Regions from separate parts of the Amycolatopsis sp. La24 genome, predicted to be linked through region 1. Evidence: riboswitches for the same ligand, from Rfam matches in the RefSeq annotation. Region 1 holds a riboswitch; the other holds the start of a gene.
What was found. A riboswitch is a leader RNA that binds a small molecule or an ion and turns the genes downstream of it on or off. The one in region 1 is predicted to bind cobalamin.
Positions count from the first base shown of each region.

Region 2: another riboswitch for cobalamin. It lies ahead of PUT80_RS18175 (hypothetical protein); the one in region 1 lies ahead of PUT80_RS24270 (CoA-acylating methylmalonate-semialdehyde dehydrogenase).

Region 1 is NZ_JARACH010000026.1:102,579-106,100, forward strand. Features, by position in the region: gene PUT80_RS24265 (acyl-CoA dehydrogenase family protein) at 1-510, opposite strand, end outside; gene PUT80_RS24270 (CoA-acylating methylmalonate-semialdehyde dehydrogenase) at 519-2,018, opposite strand; cobalamin riboswitch at 2,197-2,383, opposite strand; gene PUT80_RS24275 (short-chain fatty acyl-CoA regulator family protein) at 2,445-3,522, opposite strand, start outside.
Region 2 is NZ_JARACH010000017.1:78,903-82,424, reverse strand. Features, by position in the region: gene PUT80_RS18185 (GNAT family N-acetyltransferase) at 1-394, opposite strand, end outside; gene PUT80_RS18180 (Gfo/Idh/MocA family oxidoreductase) at 577-1,473, opposite strand; cobalamin riboswitch at 1,521-1,651, shown strand; gene PUT80_RS18175 (hypothetical protein) at 1,664-2,314, shown strand; gene PUT80_RS18170 (CbiQ family ECF transporter T component) at 2,301-3,380, shown strand; gene PUT80_RS18165 (ABC transporter ATP-binding protein) at 3,377-3,522, shown strand, end outside.

The DNA.
Region 1 (3,522 bases):
GCCGGTACGGGCCAGCACCACGTACACCTCCGAGGAGCCCGCACCGGAGATGAACTGCTTCACCCCGTCCAGCACGTACTCGTCGCCGTCGCGGCGGGCTCGCGTGGACAGTGCCGCGGCGTCCGAACCGGCCCCCGGTTCGGTCAGGCAGTAGCTGCCCAGTGATTCCATAGTGGACATTCGCGGCAGGTAGCGGTCGCGCTGCCGTTCGTCGCCGAACCGGTCGATCATCGCGGCGACCATGTTGTGAATGGACACGTAGCCCGCGATCGACGGGCATCCGGTGGCCAGCGCCTCGAACACCAGCACGCCGTCCAGCCTGCCCAGTGCGGAGCCGCCGACGTCCTCAGGCAGGTACAGCCCGCCGAGGCCGAGTTCGGCCGCTTTCCGCAGCACGTCGACCGGGAAATGCTTGTCCCGGTCCCATTCCAGCGCGTGCGGTGCGAGGTGTTCGGCGGCGAATTCGGCCGCCGTGTCGCGCAGCGCGCGCTGCTCGTCGGTGAGATGCACGGCGCGCCTCAGTCCATCGTCGGGATGACGAAGCTCGCGTTTTCCTTGGTCCCGGAGGGCCAGCGCGAGGTGACGGTCTTGGTCTTGGTGTAGAACCGCACCGCATCCGGGCCGTGCTGGTTCAGGTCGCCGAAGCCGGACCGCTTCCAGCCGCCGAACGTGTGGTAGGCGATCGGCACCGGGATCGGCACGTTCACGCCGACCATGCCGGTGTCGACCCGCGACGTGAAGTCGCGGGCGGTGTCGCCGTCGCGGGTGAAGATCGCGACGCCGTTGCCGTATTCGTGCTCGCTCGGCAGCCGCAGCGCCTCCTCGTAGTCGGCCGCGCGCACCACCGCGAGCACCGGGCCGAAGATCTCCTCGCGGTAGATCCGCATCTCCGGTGTCACCTTGTCGAACAGGCAGCCGCCGAGGAAGAAGCCGTTCTCGTGCCCTTCGACAGTGACGTCCCGGCCGTCCACCACCAGCTCCGCGCCCTCGGCGACGCCGATGTCGACGTAGTCGCGCACCCGCTGCACCGCGGCCGAGCTGACCAGCGGGCCGAAGTCGGCGGTCTCGTCCAGCGCGGCGCCGACCTTGAGCGTTGTGACGCGGGCGGCCAGCCGTTCCACCAGCGCGTCGGCGGTCGCTTCGCCGACCGGCACCGCGACCGAGATCGCCATGCAACGCTCCCCCGCCGAGCCGTACCCGGCGCCGACGAGCGCTTCCACAACCTTGTCGAGGTCAGCGTCCGGCATCACGATCAGGTGGTTCTTCGCGCCGCCGAAGCACTGCGCGCGTTTGCCGTGGTCCGCAGCCTGCGAATACACGTACTGCGCGATGTCCGACGAACCCACGAAGCCGACGGCCTCGACCCGCGGATCGGTGAGCAGCGCGTCCACGGCTTCCTTGTCGCCGTTGACCACCTGGAACACGCCCGGCGGCAGGCCAGCTTCGAGAAACAGCTCGGCCAGCCGCAACGGCACCGACGGGTCGCGCTCGGACGGCTTGAGCACGAACGCGTTGCCGCACGCCAGCGCCGGCCCCGCCTTCCACAGCGGGATCATCGCCGGGAAGTTGAACGGCGTGATCCCGGCGACGACGCCCAGCGGCTGGCGCATCGAATACACGTCGATCCCGGTGCCCGCGCTGTCGCTGAACTCGCCCTTGAGCAGGTGCGGGATGCCGATCGCGAACTCCACGACCTCAAGTCCGCGCTCAATGTCGCCGCGCGCGTCGGCGACGGTCTTGCCGTGTTCGGACGAGAGGAGCCGCGCCAGGCTGTCCTCCTCCGCGCGGACCAGGTCGACGAACCGCATCAGCACGCGGGCGCGGCGCTGCGGGTTCCATCGCGCCCATTCGCGCTGTGCCTCGGCGGCCACGCCGACCGCGGCGGCGACTTCTGCCGCGGAGGCCAGCGGGACCCGTGCCTGGACCGTGCCGGAGCTGGGGTCGTAGACGTCGGCGAACCGCCCGGACGTGCCAGGAACCGGTTTGCCGCCGACGAAGTGCGTGAGTTCAGCAGTCACAACGAAGCCTTTCGGAAAGAGCGCAGGAGAGAGCCGCCACACGGAAACCGCGCGGCGCGACAAGCACCGGATCCCGCCGCGGCACGGCAGGACGGCGCGGACCTACCGCAGCGGCGGCGGGTCGGCGTCTTTCACGCAGGCAGGGGTCAGCCACATGCGTTCTGCTCCATCCTCGTGGACGAACACGGACGTCCACAGCCGGTATCCTGGCTCCCGGATCTGCCCCGTCCCGGCCTTCCCGGCTCTCGCCAGTGGCCTTTCCCGCGTGGGACGGCACTCCCCGGTCACAGTGGCGGGACCGCGCCGGATTCGCACCGGCTTCCCTGCACCGTGGACCTGTGGACACCATAAAGTAGGAAGTCCAAGTATGTCGAGAGTGGCGCACCCCTCATCCGGGCGGCCGATCCGCCGCTAGGCTGCGCGCGCTCATCCCAGCGGCGGGTACGGCAGCACGCTGCTCGTGTGGTCGGCCACCCGCAGCGGGCGGCCGATCGCCGGGAACGCGCGCTGCGGGCACGCCGGGCGCTCGCACACTTTGCAGCCGATGCCGATCGGGGTCACCGCCGCGTCCTTCCCGAGCGCCAGCCCGTCGGAGTACACGAGCCGGTTCGCGTGCCGCAATTCGCAGCCAAGGCCGATCGCGAACGTCTTGCCCGGTTCGCCGTGCCCGCCCGCCGCACGCGTGACCGTGCGGGCGAGCCAGAAGTACTTCTTGCCGTCCGGCAGTTCGGCGATCTGCGTGACGATCCGGCCCGGCGAGGAAAACGCCTCGTAGACGATCCATAGTGGACACGAGCCGCCCGCGCGGGAGAAGTGGAATCCGGTGGCCGACTGGCGTTTCGACACGTTGCCCGCGCGATCGACCCGGACGAACGAGAACGGCACCCCGCGCGCGCCGCGACGCTGCAAAGTGGACAGTCGATGGCACACAGTCTCGAAGCCGACGCCGAACTCCCCGGACAACAGCGTCACGTCGTAGCGAAGTCGTTCCGCTGCACCGAGAAACACTCGATACGGGAGCACCAGCGCGCCCGCGTAGTAGTTGGCGAGGCCGATCCGCAGCAGCCGTCGCGCGGTTTCGTCGGCGAACCCGCTGCTGGCGGCGAGCCGGTCGATCTCGGCACCGGACTCCAGCATCGCCAGTTCGGACCCCAGCCGGAACGCGACCTGTCCCGGCCGGAGCATCGGCGAGAGCTGCAGAACCTTGCGCCGACGGTCGAAGAAGTGTTGCCCAGTACCGAGCTGCTCGGCGACCACCCGCACGCCGTGTCGTTCCTTCAGCGCGGTGACCAGCCCCGCGCGCACTTCGCCGGGATGCAGCCGCAACTCCGCCGCGAGGTCTTCCGCGGCTTGGTCAAGCGTGCCGACGTGGTTGTTGCGGGCGTAAAACCAGTCGCGGACCTTCTCGTGCGGCTGCTGCACCGTCGTCTGGTCCACTCCCTGCTCCGCAGTGAGCGCGGCGATGTTCTCGACCGCTTCGCGATAACGGCGGTGCAGCGCGACC
Region 2 (3,522 bases), on a different contig from region 1:
TCTGCACGGACCGCAGGCGGCGGAACTCGTCGTCGGACGACGGTTCGCGCAGCTGAATGTGTTCTGGCGCAACACAATCGACGAGGTCTTCGGTGTCGCAGGTCATCACCGGCACGCGTCGTTCAAGCGTGAATCCGGCGGCGACGAGCGCTGCCTCGGCGTGGGGAGCGGCGTCGGTGAAGAACTCCAGCCGGGGCAGGAGATTTCGTTGCCGGTAAGCGGAAATCAGGAGAGCGATCTCGGCGGACGAAGGGTTCGCGCCGTCGTCGGGGATGGCGTAGTTCGCCATCGGATGAGAGCTGTCCTTGGCGAAAGTCGCCAGGAACGGGCCGATTCGCTCGGTTTCGCGGCCGATCGGTGCGGTCGCGCGGACGTATGCCTGAAGGGCGGACATCTCTGGTGGAAGCCTTTCGCGAAGAAGGAATGCGCGGGCAGCACAACAACTGGCAACCCCACGCCGGGCGCGCAGGCCGAACAGCTCAGGCCAGGCGGCCGGGGCGGGCCGTGGCGGAGCACATAGGCATTCCTTCGTCCGAAACGAACTTCCCGTTCATCGTCTCAGACCCGGCAAGCGAATTAACGGTTCAGCGCGGCGCGGGCCTGGTCCACGATCTGGGCCAGGTGCACGCCCCGGCGGACATCGCAGGGATGCGTGGTCGTTCCGCACGACACCATCGCGGCGAAGTCGTCCAGCAGCGCGGTGTACGCGTCGTTCGCCGTGCCGGTGCGGCCCAGCGTGCGGAGGCCGTGTTCGCCGAAGACCGAATACTCGACCACCGTCGGCTGGACCGGCAGGCGCAGGCTGAGCGTTGCGGTGCTCGTGATGCCGCCCTCGTGTTCGAGCAGCAGTTGCCACAGGTCTTCGGGACCGCGGTGTGCGGCGAGGACGTTGGTGATCGGGCCGAGGGCGGCGTCGAGCAGGTCGAACGCGTGCGGGCCGATGTCGGCGAGCGCGCCGCCGGCCGGATCCTGTCGCCAGGCCGAGGTCGCGTATTTGCCGCTGAGCAGTGCGCCCGACAGCCAGTGCACGCTGCCGCCTCGCCAGCCGCCGGCGGCAGTGACGCCGTCCAGCCAATCGCGCGTTTGCTGCGCGAACCGCAGCGTCAGCATCACCAGCGAAGCGACGCCAGCGGACGTCACGGCGTCCGCGAGACGCTGCGCCGTGGCCAGGTCGGGGGCGATCGGTTTCTCCAGGATCAGGTGCTTGCCCGCCTCCGCGGCCCGGGTCGCCAGCTCGGCCTGCACGGTCGGCGGCACGGCGAACGCGAGCGCGTCGACCTGCTCGAACAGCTCGTCCAGATCGCTGGTGGGCACGGCGTCGTAGGCCTGCGCCAGCGCGGTGGCGGCCTCCGGCCTTCGGCTCCACACCGCACTGAGCACGGTCCCCGGATGGTCCGCGAGCCCGGGGGCGTGCACCGTGGTGGCCCACGGTCCGGTTCCTACGAGGCCGACGCGCAGCTGGTCCTGTCCCACGCCCGGAAGTGTAGGTGTGTCCGCGGTCGCTTCCGGCGCGGCCTGCGGTGCGTTAACGTCGACAAGTTCTTCGCCACGAACGGGGGAAGCCGGTGAGAATCCGGCGCTGGCCCGCAACCGTGAGCGGCCCCGCGAGGGACCGCGAGCCGGATCGCCCGTCGTGGTCCGATCGATGCGAGGTACATCTGACATGCGGTTCGTGCACGCGCGGCACTGGGGGCGAGTCCTCGCCGGCTGCGCTCTTCTCGTCGCTACCGGTCTCGGCGGTGCTTCTTCCGCCTCGGCCACCACGCCCGGCAAGGGCACCGACGGCTACTGCCAGGACGACAACGGCGTCACGGTGATCGTCGATTTCCAGGGGCTTGGCGGGGAAACCCTCATCCGGTGCGCGCCGGGCAAGCAGGAAAACGGCGTCACCGCACTGCAAAACGCCGGCTTCGAAATCACCGGCGCGGGCAAGTACGGCCTGGCCGTGATGTGCAAGATCGAGAGCAAGCCCGCGGATCAGACCTGCACCGGCATGCCGCCGGAGAAGGCGTCGTGGAGCTTCTGGACCGCCACCAACGGCGGCAAATGGCAGTCGGCGCAGGTCGGTGCGCAGAGCTGGAAGCCGCCCGCCGGAGCATTCGAGGGCTGGTCGTTCGCGATCGGCAAGTCCTACACCGAGTATCCGCCGCCGCGCACCGAACCGGTGCGCAAGGCCAATGCGCCCGCGCAGGCTCCGGCGTCCACTTCGGACAGCGGGTTCTCGTGGGGACTGGTGATCGGCATCGTGGTCGTCGTGCTGCTCGTGGTGGCCGGGACGGTCGTCGCGGTGCGCCGCAGGCGTGCTGGGCAGTAGTCCGCGAGCGCTCCATCCCGGCGCGTGGTGGGTGTGGGCGCTCGCGCTCGCCGTCGCCGCGAGCCGGACTACGAATCCGGTGCTGCTCGCTCTGGTGATCGCGGTGGCCGGGTTCGTCGTGGTGCTCCGCCGCGGCGACGCGCCGTGGGCGCTGGCGTTCCGGATGTACGCCTGGATCGCCGCGGTGATCCTGGCATCGCGCGTGCTGTTCCGGATCCTGATCGGCGGCGAGGACGGCGGCCACATCCTGTTCACGCTGCCGACCATCCCGTTGCCGAGCGTCGCGGCCGGCATTCAGCTCCTCGGCCCCACCTCGGCCGAGGAGCTGCTCGGCGGGCTTTACGACGGGCTCCGGCTGGCGACGATCGTGCTCTGCGTCGGCGCCGCGAACGCGTTGGCGAACCCGAAACGCCTGCTCAAGGCGGTACCCGGGGCGCTGTATGAGGTGGGAACGGCGGTGACCGTCGCGCTGTCGGTGGCCCCGCAGCTGGTCGAGAGCGTGCAGCGGGTGCGTCGCGCGCGGCGGCTGCGCTCCGGGAAGACGCGCGGCTTCCGGTTCGTGAAGGGGATTTTCGTGCCGGTGCTCGCTGACGCCATGGACCGGTCGCTGCAACTCGCGGCGGCCATGGATTCGCGCGGCTACGGGCGGCGCGGCTACCTCTCCCCGCGCGTCCGGATGCTGATCGCGACCTGCGTGCTGGCCGGTTTGGTGGGTGTCGCGGTCGGGGTTTACGGCGTGCTCGACGGGTCCGCGTCGTGGCTTGGCGTGCCGATGCTCATCGCCGGTCTGGTGCTGGCCGCTGCCGGATTCGTCCTCGGCGGACGGCAGATCCGCCGCACGACCTACCGGCCCGATCCGTGGCGGCTGCCGGAAACGCTGGTCGCGCTGTGCGGCGTCGCGACCGCGGTGCTCGTGCTGCTCGCCGACCCGGTTTCGCTCACCACCCCGGCCAGCCCGCTGACCTGGCCGGAGCTGCCGCTGCTGCCGGCCGTCGCGGTGCTGATCAGTGTGCTGCCCGCTTGGTTCGCGCCGCGTCCGGCGCTGGTGTCGGAGGTCGCCCGATGATCGAGTTTTCGCACGTCAGCGTCACGTACGACGGGGCGGACCGGCCGGTGCTCCGGGACGTCGACCTCACGATCGAGGAGGGCGAACTCTGCCTCGTCGCCGGCCGTACCGGGGTCGGCAAGTCGACCTTGCTCGGTGCGGT